3 regions of the Pseudobacillus sp. FSL P4-0506 genome follow, and region 3 is predicted to be linked to each of the others. Evidence: riboswitches for the same ligand, from Rfam matches in the RefSeq annotation. Region 3 holds a riboswitch; each other region holds the start of a gene.
The links. A riboswitch is a leader RNA that binds a small molecule or an ion and turns the genes downstream of it on or off. The one in region 3 is predicted to bind glycine.
Positions count from the first base shown of each region.

Region 1: linked by a shared signal. The riboswitch ahead of MKZ02_RS03145 (iron-sulfur cluster biosynthesis family protein) and the one ahead of MKZ02_RS14620 (amino acid permease) in region 3 are both predicted to bind glycine.
Region 2: linked by a shared signal. The riboswitch ahead of glyA (serine hydroxymethyltransferase) and the one ahead of MKZ02_RS14620 (amino acid permease) in region 3 are both predicted to bind glycine.

Region 1 is NZ_JBBOOI010000001.1:621,629-625,602, forward strand. It holds gene msrA (peptide-methionine (S)-S-oxide reductase MsrA) at 1-143, shown strand, start outside; gene MKZ02_RS03140 (class I SAM-dependent methyltransferase) at 333-950, shown strand; glycine riboswitch at 1,016-1,116, shown strand; glycine riboswitch at 1,120-1,202, shown strand; gene MKZ02_RS03145 (iron-sulfur cluster biosynthesis family protein) at 1,301-1,600, shown strand; gene purU (formyltetrahydrofolate deformylase) at 1,619-2,515, shown strand; gene MKZ02_RS03155 (cytochrome d ubiquinol oxidase subunit II) at 2,754-3,788, opposite strand; gene MKZ02_RS03160 (cytochrome ubiquinol oxidase subunit I) at 3,822-3,974, opposite strand, start outside.
Region 2 is NZ_JBBOOI010000001.1:1,220,219-1,224,192, forward strand. It holds gene MKZ02_RS05870 (winged helix-turn-helix transcriptional regulator) at 1-41, opposite strand, end outside; gene MKZ02_RS05875 (nitroreductase family protein) at 161-787, shown strand; glycine riboswitch at 928-1,028, shown strand; glycine riboswitch at 1,032-1,115, shown strand; gene glyA (serine hydroxymethyltransferase) at 1,224-2,474, shown strand; gene MKZ02_RS05885 (serine dehydratase beta chain) at 2,490-3,008, shown strand; gene sdaAA (L-serine ammonia-lyase, iron-sulfur-dependent, subunit alpha) at 3,008-3,889, shown strand.
Region 3 is NZ_JBBOOI010000001.1:2,896,884-2,900,857, forward strand. It holds gene MKZ02_RS14615 (methyl-accepting chemotaxis protein) at 1-441, opposite strand, end outside; gene MKZ02_RS14620 (amino acid permease) at 669-2,048, opposite strand; glycine riboswitch at 2,497-2,556, opposite strand; glycine riboswitch at 2,559-2,655, opposite strand; gene MKZ02_RS14625 (MFS transporter) at 2,996-3,974, opposite strand, start outside.

The sequences.
Region 1 (3,974 bases), 2.3 Mb from region 3:
ACGCTCATTTAGGCCACGTCTTTGATGATGGTCCTGGTCCTGACCGCGCACGCTATTGCATTAACTCGGCTGCTCTCCGTTTTGTGCCAAAGGATAAGCTTGAAGAAGAGGGCTATGGAGAATTTAAAAGCCTGTTCGAATAAGAGAAGTTCCTTTATTGGCCACTTCTGTTTGTTGATCCACCAATTCTGCATCTTTACGGATCAATGACGCTTATGTACTCGCCACAAGAGCCAATTTATTGGTCCGTTCAGCAGATTGACAAGCGGTATTCGTTTGAGTGGATCATATCGTCCGCTTTATAATAAAGAAAAACAGATCGGGGAATGGCAATGAATGAAAAAGAATACGATCGCTTGCTAAAGATTCAGACAGGCGGCACATGGGAATGGCTATATCAGTCAATTCACTATAATCGTTATGAGGCAACCCCCTATGAGGCCATCGATGAGCTTTTTCGGGAGTATGAGGTGAAAAGAACAGATGGAGTAGTTGATTTCGGCTGTGGAAAAGGGCGTTTACTATTTTATATCCATCATCGTTTTCACGCTCGGGTAACAGGGGTTGAGGTAAACGGCCAGCTTTACCAGGAAGCACTTGAAAATCAAGCCGATTATATGAAAAAGAAGAAGAGGTCGGATCAATCTATTCGCTTTGTATGCTGCGCAGCAGAGGAGTATCAGATCGAAAAGGCAGACAATCGGTTCTACTTCTTCAATCCTTTTTCGATCCAAATTTTCATGAAGGTCGTCCATCATATCCTGCACTCAGTTGAAGAGCATCAACGGTCTGTTGATATTGTCCTTTACTATCCGACAGCGGAGTACATCCAATTTCTTGAAGTGTATACTCCATTTCAACTGGTGAAAGAAGTGAGAGTGCCGGGTCTCTATAAAAAAAATGACAATGAACGTTTTGTTATTTTTCATTATGGAGGATCTAGTCTATAGGTAAGAGAATTGGGAAAACAATTGACAATCACCAATATTTAAATTATTCTGAATAAAAATAGCGGATGACGATTGTGGGAGAGTGCGAGCAATAAGCCACCGAAGGAGCAAGTTCCAAAAAGGCCCTTGGAATTAATCTCTCAGGTAGAAGAACCACAATGGGACGCACCTCTGGAGAGCGCGTTTAAGTACGCCACCAAAGGGGAAGGCCCTATTGAAGATAGGGTTAAACTCTCAGGTAAAAGGACAGAGAAGGGATTGTACCCTTTTCTGTCCTTTTTTGCGTGCAGAAAAAGGGAGTGAGCAAGACAAGGTGTATAACTAGAAAACGCTCGCAGAAGGAGGGAAGGATGATGATTACATTAACAGGACCGGCGATGAAGCAGTTAAAAGCAATGATGCTTGAAGAAAAGTATTCTCCAAGAATTGATGCTGATGTAGCTGGTGGATGTGGAATATCGGTAAGGTTTGCCCTTACATTTGATGAGCCGCGCCGAAATGATAAGGTGATTGATTGCAATGGGGTGCAAATTCGCATAGATCGCTTTACTGAACGTTATCTCGATGCTGAAACACATATTGACTATACAAAGGAAACGGGCTTCTTAGTTGGAGAAAGCTTTGCCTCAAGTGATTGTGCGATCGAATAGCTTTTCGTTATACAAAGAATGGCGTTTAAGGATGGGGGAAGAATTTTGCATAAAAAGGGGAATACTCATTATTTTAAATTGTTAGTTACTTGTCCAGAAAAACCGGGCATTATTTCAGCCGTATCTAATGTATTATTGGAACATAAAGCAAATATCGTTCAATTTGACCAGCATACCACGAATCCTAAAGATGGCATTTTCTTTATGAGGGTTGAGTTCGATATGGATGAGAAGGGCTCTGCTATTGATGAGCTGGAGCAGAGATTGCAGGAATTATCTGAATCCTACCCAATGGAATGGCAATTGAGAAATAAAGAAAAATCAAAGCGGATGGCGATTTTTGTTTCTAAAGCAGACCATTGTCTCTTGGAGCTTCTTTGGCGCTGGAAATCAAAAGAACTCCCGGTTGAGATTCCAATGGTTATCAGCAATCACTCTGATTTAAAAGAAATAGTGGAAAGCTATGGCATTCCTTACTATCATATCCCGCTTTCTCATGAATCGAAAGAGGAAGCTGAACACAAGGCGATGGAGTTAATGGAAGGAAAAGTCGACTTTATTGTTTTGGCAAGATATATGCAAATCCTCTCTCCTAGTTTTATAGCCAAATATCCAAACCAAATCATTAATATTCACCACTCATTTTTGCCGGCATTTGTAGGGGCAAATCCTTACGTCAGGGCTTTTAACCGCGGAGTGAAGTTGATTGGGGCGACTGCTCATTATGTAACTAATGAGCTTGATGAAGGGCCGATTATTGAGCAGGATATCTTGCGAGTCAACCACCGCTACACAGCAGAAGATTTGAAGATTGCCGGTCGTCATGTGGAAAGAAGTGTCCTTGCAGAAGCCGTTTCCTGGCATGTGGAAGATAAAGTTATCGTTCACGGCAATAAAACAATCGTGTTTACGTAAGCCGGATGATAGCCAATCAACTCCTGTTAGATGTTACTTGCATCATCTTGGCAATGATATGTGTGGGACTCTTTTTAGTGAATAAGCAGAGAAGAAGAACGGGTCTTCTGCAAGTCATTTTACTTATCTATGCTTTAACTGTTTTGATTACCTCGCTGTTGAATCAGTGGTGAAGGGTTAGAAAAGAAAAAGCTTAACGGGCCGGCAGCCCATCAAGCTTTTTCTTTTCAGAAGATCATTAGCTTTTTTGCCGTAAATACTTTTTATCATGCATAAATAGCCTCCAAAAATAAATAAAGCCGGGAAAGAGAATAACAAAGCCGGCAATATAAGTGGCAAATACGGCCATAAAGGAGTTAGGATCGGTAAAACCGGACTGGATAGTCACATTGGGGTAAACCATATATGGCAGATGGGCTTTGCCGTACACATAACTGGCAATGAAATATTGAGTCGTAACTGCTACAACAGCAAGCCTTGGCATTCCCCGTACATCTTTCTTTGAAAATGAAGGAAGAAATAAACCGAGCCCTCCAATTAAAAAGAAGCCAAGTGACACAAGCAGCAGAGGCAGATCTTCCATCATACGCGTATATAACCATGGTGTTTCTGCCCTTAAAGTGAGCATAATGGCAAAGGCCATCAGTAAAGAAATTGGCCCTAAAATTCTTCCATCTCTCAAGTACACTTTGTAGGCTTCCTCTTCATTGGATGTCTTGGAATAATCGGCTAACAGCAAGGATGATAAAAATAAGGTGCTGCTCATGGCAAATCCAATAAATGCATATTCACTCGGACTCGTAAAAAGCTTTTGTAAATTCAAAGTGGGATGTCCGCCTTTATAATCGATAAATGTGCCGTGAGTGATAGGTAAGACGCTGATTAACAAGCCCGGAATTAAGATGCCGGTAATACCTGAGACATATGTCAGTGGCTTTTTATATTCTACAGCAATGTTAGAAAAGACTAAGAAGGCGCTTCTGACGGCGAGCAGCAGCAAGATAATGCTGCCCGGAACGAGTAAAATTGTACCAAGTGTGTAAGCTGCCTTCGGAAATAAGCTGTACACAGCCACAACCAAGGCAACGATAAACGTGTTCGTCACTTCCCAAGTAGGTGACAAATAGCGGTTGGCGATATTCGTTGCTCTTGTCTTTTCACGATGTATATAAATCATTGACCAGAAGCCGGCGCCAAAGTCCATCGTTGCCATGATCGAGTAAATAAATACAAATCCCCATAGAATCGTAATAGCAATCAGCTCATTTGGCATGAATCACGCCTCCAGTATAGTTAAATAGCATGGCTAAGCTCCTTTCTCGGCCTTCTCAAGATCATCTAATTCAGTGTTCTTTCTAAAGAAATACAGCAGCACCATGACAACCGTAATGCCTAACAGAACGTACACAAAAAAGAATAGAAGAGAAAGAACGCCCAGGTTCGTAGCGGTTGTAACCGA
Region 2 (3,974 bases), 1.7 Mb from region 3:
TCTTTGTACTGAGAACAATTCAACTCATTTTGTTGGCTCATTCTATAACCTCAATGTTTTTATATAAATTTTAGCATATAGTATTTGACAAACCAAGCTTACTAATAGTAAGCTTGGTTTTGAACTTACTTAAAGTAAGTTCAATTAGGAGGGAAAGAAAGTGACAACAACTATGCAAAGTTTATCAGAAGTGATTCGCAATCGCCATTCTGTTAGAAAATATGATCCAACTTATAAAATTTCGAGAAATGAAATAGAAGAAATGCTGCAAGAAGCGATGCTAGCTCCTTCATCTAGCAACCTTCAGCCATGGCGCTTTATCGTTATTGATAATGAGGAGGTAAAGAAGGAACTAAGAGCCATTGCTTACAACCAAGAGCAAGTGGAGACATCTTCAGCTGTCATTGCTGTTCTAGGCGATGTAGAAATGTATAAAAATGTTGAAAAGGTATACCAAAGCAGCTATGAAGCTGGCTTTATGGATGAAGCGAGTATGAATAAACTGATTCAAAACACATATAATACGTATCCTAATGCGCCAGTTGAAGCAAGAGCCAATATTGCTTCATTTGATGCAGGGCTCGTCTCTATGCAGCTTATGCTTATTGCCAAAGCGAATGGTTATGATACGGTAACTATGGGCGGCTTTGATAAGCAGAAGTTTGCTGAGCGGTTTGATGTACCGGAACGCTACATTCCAATTGTTTTAATCGCTATTGGTAAAGCTGCTGCGCCTGCTCATAAAACGACTCGTCTTCCGCTGGAAGAAACAGTTCGTTTTATCTAACTAAATAGACGTTATTTAATAAAAGAGCATTTTCTGGTTTTTCAGAGTGCTCTTTTTATATTGCTTTTTCCTATCTTCATAAATTGAAAAAAGTGGTTGACAATTATAATTATTTTTAATATTCTAAACAAAAATAACGGATGACGATTGTGGGAGAGCGCGAGCAATAAGCCACCGAAGGAGCAAGTTCCAAAAAGACCCTTGGAGCTAATCTCTCAGGTAGAAGAACCACAATGGGACGCACCTCTGGAGAGCGCGTTTAGGTACGCCACCAAAGGGGAAGACTCTACGATCGATAAGAGTTAAACTCTCAGGTAAAAGGACAGAGAAGGGAAATGTTACCCTTTTCTGTCCTTTTTTGTGTGCAGAAAAAGGTAGCGAGAGATAAATGTACAGCACATGTTTAAAAGAGGAAATCTGAATAGGAGGCAAGGAAATGAGTTTGCAAAAAAATGATTTTACTATTTTTGAGGCGATTGAGAAAGAAAAGAGACGCCAGCATGAGACATTGGAATTGATTGCATCAGAAAACTTTGTCAGCCCGGATGTATTAGAAGCTATGGGAAGTGTAATGACGAATAAGTACGCGGAAGGATATCCGGGAAGGCGCTACTATGGGGGCTGTGAATTTGTCGATGTGGCGGAACGGGCAGCGATTGAACGTCTGACCAACCTATTTTGTGCTAAATATGCCAATGTGCAGCCTCACTCGGGGGCGCAGGCGAATCTCGCCGTCTTTTATGCACTGCTTCAGCCTGGCGATAAAATCATGGGCATGAATCTTTCGCATGGCGGACATTTAACTCACGGAAGCCCTGTGAGTATTTCTGGCAAATGGTTTGAGGTTGTTTCTTATGGAGTAAAGGAGGATACGCAATTAATTGATTACGATGAATTGGAGGAGATTGCCCATAAAGAAAAACCGAAATTGATCATTGCCGGGGCGAGTGCTTATCCGAGAACGATTGATTTTGCCCGCTTTAAAGAGATTGCCGATCAAGTGGACGCGAAATTGATGGTGGACATGGCGCATATCGCCGGGCTGGTGGCAGCAGGTCTTCACCCTTCTCCTGTTCCTTATGCAGATGTTGTGACAAGCACTACCCACAAAACATTGAGGGGGCCTCGGGGCGGCATTGTGTTAACGAACGACGAGGAAATCATTAAGGCTATTAACAAAGCAGTATTCCCAGGAATCCAGGGAGGCCCCCTTATGCACATTATTGCAGCAAAAGCGGTAGCTTTCAACGAAGCGGCGCAGCCGGACTTTAAAGAGTATGCCAAGCAAGTTATCCGAAACAGCCAGGCACTGGGCGAAGCGTTAAAGAGGGAAGGAGCTGCTCTTGTTTCCGGGGGGACAGATAACCACCTTGTCCTGCTGGATGTGCGTCCGTGGAGTCTGACTGGAAAAGAAGCAGAGCGTTTGCTTGAGGAAGCAGGTATTACCGTAAATAAGAACACGATTCCTTATGATCCGGAAGGCCCGTTTGTGACGAGCGGAGTGCGGATGGGAACAGCTGCGTTAACTACGCGCGGCATGAAAGAAGAGCAAATGGAGAAAATTGCTCAGGTGATAGCCGCTGTGTTGAAAAACAAAGGGGAACCGGCGGTACTGGCACAGGCAAAAGAAACAACGGCCTCTATTTGCGAAGCTTATCCATTATTCCAACAGTCAGTCAACGTATAGGAAAGGAGCAACAAAATGGAATTTCAAAGCTGCTTTGACATTATCGGGCCTATTATGGTGGGGCCGTCAAGTTCTCACACCGCTGGCGTTGTATCGATTGGCAAATTTATTTATGAATGGTTGGGCGGGTGTCCTGAAGAGGCGGATATTGTCTTCTATGATTCCTTTGCTGAAACCTATCAAGGGCATGGAACGGATAAAGCACTGCTTGGCGGTTTACTTGGCATGGGGACGGATGACTCGGGCATTCGGGATGCTCTGAAGCGGGCCGGGGAGGTTGGCCTGGATTATACGATTGAGCCGCAAGGAAGCTGCTTATTTTTTGACCATCCGAACACGGCTATGGTTACAGCTAGACGGGGGAACCAGCTTGTAAAAGTAGGCGGTGCTTCTCTCGGAGGCGGGTTATCGAAAATCTTTATGATCAACGGCCGAATGGTCGATATTCGTTTGAGCACGAGCGATGATTTTTCGGTGCTGGCTAGAAACTATCAGATATATCGATTAAGAGAAGAAATTGCGAGGAATGCCTGATGGAGATCTTATCAATGAAACAGCTTCTGAAGTCTTGTGAAAAGGAGCAGAAAAGTATCGGTGAAGTGATGCTGCTGCTAGAAGAAAAGAAATCAGGCAAAAATCAACAAACGATTCTTCGCATGATGGAAGAACGGCTCATCAAAATGAAGGAAGCGGTCGACAGTGGAACAGAGGATTCCTCATCCGCGCCGAGCGGAATTTCCGGAGGAGATGCCGTAAAAATGCGAGATTACGTACGAGGAGGAAAAACGCTTACAGGCAGCTATATTAGTCAGGCAATGACTTTCTCACTGGCTACTTCGGAAAGCAATGCCAGAATGGGAGTCATTGTGGCTACGCCCACTGCCGGAGCAGCAGGCATTTTGCCAGGCGTGCTCTTTTCGCTTCATCACAATGACGGAACGCCCTTTAAGGAGTTGGTTATGGGACTGTTTACCGCCAGCATGCTCGGCTATGTGATTGCTAATCGTTCGTTTATTTCCGGGGCTGCTGGAGGATGCCAGGCGGAAGTGGGCTCGGCAGCCGCCATGGCTGCTGGCACCATCACTGAATTAAAGGGCGGCAGCCCAGAGCAAGCTGTGCATGCAACGGCGATAGCGATGAAGTCTCTCTTAGGATTGGTTTGTGATCCGGTGGCAGGGCTTGTTGAAGTGCCTTGCATTAAACGGAATGCGATCGGTACATCCATTGCTTTTTCGGCTGCAGACTTGGCTCTTGCAGGAGTAGAAAGCCGCATTCCATGTGATGAGGTAATTGAGGCAATGTACAAAGTGGGGAAAGATATGCCAAGAACATTAAGAGAAACGTCTCTTGGCGGTCTTGCTATGACTGAGACTGGTCAGAGGATAAAAGAACAGCTCTTCTGCAGTAAGAAATAAAGCAATTTATGGATGGAAAAGACGATTGCTATATAAAAGGGATATCAGTGTTTATTTATATAGAAGTAACGATGACAGAGAGTAG
Region 3 (3,974 bases):
GAATACATCTGTACGCTGTATCTCTCCCTCCAATACCGGAGCTAGCTCTTCTGCAGGAATAGAGCTCTCGTCTCCCATTGCAGGCGGTTTATCATCCGAAAGGTTGGAGCCTCCATCTATCATGTTGCGGACCTTTTGACCGTCTACATCTAAAATATATACGAATAAAGCCCCCGTTTGTTCTCGAAAGTGCGCTAACTTCTTTTGAAGCGAATGATAATTTCTATCTTCCTTTGGATCGTTTATAAACGATTCATACTTTTCCCCATCTATTGTTTCACTATAGTTTTTTGCTATATCCCCTGCGAAGGCTCCTAACGAATGATTGGCAGAAGTATGGACGGAATAGTAAATTCCTGCTGATGCAGCAAGGCCAATAGTAAAGATGATAGCTGTGATAACTAATAAAATTTTTGATCGAACAGAAGCGTTTTTTCTCATATTCTCCCCCTATGATCTTTAGTTGTAATAGATAGGCTTATTATCCTACTAATATTTTACTATAATGTATATCCTTTCTATTTTCAATTTTTAGCTATAATGATGGCTACCTTTTAACAGATAGCTTTCTAACATGCAAGATATAGGAAAATAAAAGGAGCTGCAGCTGAATAAGCGTTTATACTTTTCAGCTGCAGCTCCGGTCTTTACATCTATTATATTGTCTTTTAATTTTCTACTATTTTTTCTTGATCGGCATGATTTATCTTTACTTTGCGCATCTTATACACCGCGATTAACAAAATAAACCAAACAGGCGTAATGAATAAGGAAATACGAGTATCTTCCGCAAGAGCAAGCACGACAAGAACGAATGCCAGGAAAGCTAAAATTAAGTAATTAGCAAACGGGTAAAGCGGCATTTTAAATTTATTCACTTTCGCTAAATCCGGTCTTGTTTTACGGTATTTCAAATGGCTGATGATTGTAATGCCCCAAATAAAGATAAAACATACGGTAGAAACACTTGTGATTAATGTAAATACTCCCTCTGGCATCACATAGTTCAATACAACGGAAATCAAGATGACTACTGTTGAAAAGAACAAGGCATTAGAAGGTACCTTGCGACCATCAAGCTTGGCCAAAGATACAGGTGCATTTTTGTCTTTAGCAAGTGAGTAGACCATCCGGCTTGTACTAAAGATGGCACTATTACATGCTGAAGCCGCAGACGTCAACACGACGAAATTCACAATACCAGCAGCTGCAGCGATACCAACTGCCACGAATACTTGCACGAATGGGCTTTCGGTTGGGATAATATCGTTCCACGGATACACACTCATAATAACGATAAGCGCACCAATATAGAAAATAATAATCCGAATAGGAATATTGTTAATCGCTTTTGGAATAACTCTCTCTGGATCCTCTGTTTCACCCGCTGTCAACCCTACCAATTCAATGCCAACGAACGCAAACACGACCATCTGAAAGGAAAGGATAAATCCATTTATGCCATTAGGGAACATGCCGCCATGGCTCCATAGATTTGTAAAACTGGCTGCTCCTGAAGGAGTAGAAAAGCCTTTAATAATCATTACAACCCCAACAACAATCAGTGCTAGAATGGCGATAACCTTAATCAAAGCAAACCAGAATTCCATTTCACCAAACAGTTTGACAGTAGCAAGGTTCATAAATAGTAAAATGACAAGGGCGATTAACCCTGGCATCCACTGCGGGACAGATGGAAACCAATACTGAGTATACAAACCAACAGCCGTTAAATCGGCCATCGCAATAGAAATCCAACAGAACCAGTAGGTCCATCCAGTCATAAACGCTGCCATATTCCCTAAATAATCTCTTACAAAGTCAACAAACGAATGATAATTTAAATTACTTAAAAGCAATTCCCCAAGTGCACGCATGATTAAAAAACAAATGACTCCTGTAATCATATAAGCAAATAAAATGGAAGGGCCTGCTAAATGAATAGATTTTCCTGCTCCAAGAAATAATCCTGTTCCAATTGCCCCGCCAATAGCAATGAGTTGCACGTGCCGGTTTTTCAGGCCTCTCGACAAAGTTTGTTCCTGCATACCATTTCCCTCTTTCTACTTTTCGGAATATTCTTTCTTGTCGATTTAAAATATTTTGTTACGGTATTTAAATCGTAAGCTAATAAATTAAATATCCCACAATTAAAGTTTAATATAAAATTCGTTAATCCGAAAGAAAAAAGCGCTTACATTTTAGAATAAATAAATTCCTCAAAAGAACATGCATGCTCTGCAGTGGTAACTTTTGTCAATACACATGCTCCCGTTCCGTTAATGCCTGCAATTTCTAAAACAATCGAATCCAAGGCTTCTAACTCTTTTTCAGGGCAGTTTCTTTCATTTCTTGTTGTGCAATCAATCTAGAAATAGAGTCATTACAATTCTTTTTCTTACAAGGATAATTTCGAGCTTCTCCTCCTCCTTTTTACTTTTCTCCATTTTTCTCCGACAAAAAAAGACAGAGAAAAACAGGAGTATTTCCCATTTTTCTCTGTCCCTTGTACCTGAGAGTTTAACTCCTTTGGTGGCCTATGGCTCTCTCCAGAGATGCGTCCTATTGTAGTCCTTTTACCTGAGAGATTGATACCAGCTGGTACTTGCTCCTTCGGTGCTAAACCATGGGTCTAGTCTCTCCCACAATATTCATCCGCTCTTATCTATCTAATTTAGATACTAGTCTATGGAAGAGATCATGTCAACTGAATATTCAGAACTAAGTTGACTCAATTCTACAAAAAAGCTATTACATCTACTAAAGAGTAAAGAACTTAAAATACTATGCAGCTTAATAAACGTATACATTGCTTTTCAACTAATAGGCTCTGCTTAAAAATTTAATACATCATTTTTATAGCCATCTAAATTATACTGACTATTTGCCTTAGCATACCTTCCTCCGCCTTATTGATAAATTGATTACTGATAGGTAAAAAAAGCCGCCGCACAACCAGTGAATAACTGTATGTGAAGCGGTCTTTAATTTACCATTACTTATCCTGCATTTCCCGTAATTTTTGATCTCCTGGAAGCCAAAGAGCACAAATACCGAGAAGCGGGAGAAGACTTGATAGAATCATAATAAATTTTATTCCGAAACTGTCAGCGAGAAAGCCGAGGATGACAGCCCCGATAGCCCCCATCCCGAACGCAAGCCCAACAATTAAACCGGAAGCCATCCCAATTTTATTAGAAAGCAGCTCCTGTGCATAAACCACGGCTACACTAAAGCTTGATAGCAAGATAAAACCAATTAACAACAAGAGCGGCAGGACAGCGAAAGCCGGTACATATGGAAGAATGACTGTAAGCGGAGCAGCACCCAGCATGGAAAAGACAAGTAGATTTTTCCGGCCAAAGCGATCAGCCAGCGGCCCGCCAAGAAACGTGCCTGCCACGCCAGCAGCCAAGTAAACAAACAAATATAATTGTGATTGTTTAATAGTCAATCCATAATCCTTAATTAAATAAAATTGATAAAAGTTCGTTATAGCTGCCGCATACCAGGAGCGGGCAAATACAAAGAAAATTAATAACACCATTGCCCACTTTATCCGTGCCTGTAATTTTGTTTTTTCCAAGGAAACTTGCTGTTTCTTCTTTGCCGCCTGAGTTGTCAGCCGTTGCTTATACCAGGCGGAGACTCTTGAAAGCAGCAACGCACCAACTGCGGTAACTGCCGCAAACAATAACGCTCCCTTCTGACCAAGCGGTAAAAAAATGTAGGCTGTAAAAACTGGAGCCAGCGATTGGCCGCCGTTCCCGCCCATTTGATAAATGGATTGGGCCAGCCCTCGCTTGCCACCTGCTGCCATAAAAGCGACCCGTGATCCTTCCGGATGAAAAACAGCTGACCCTAAGCCAATAAACAATACAGCGAAGAGTACGAAATAAAAGTTAGGAGACAAACCAAAACCGATAACACCAATCATAGATAGAAGCATTCCGGCCGGCAGCAGGTATGGTTGC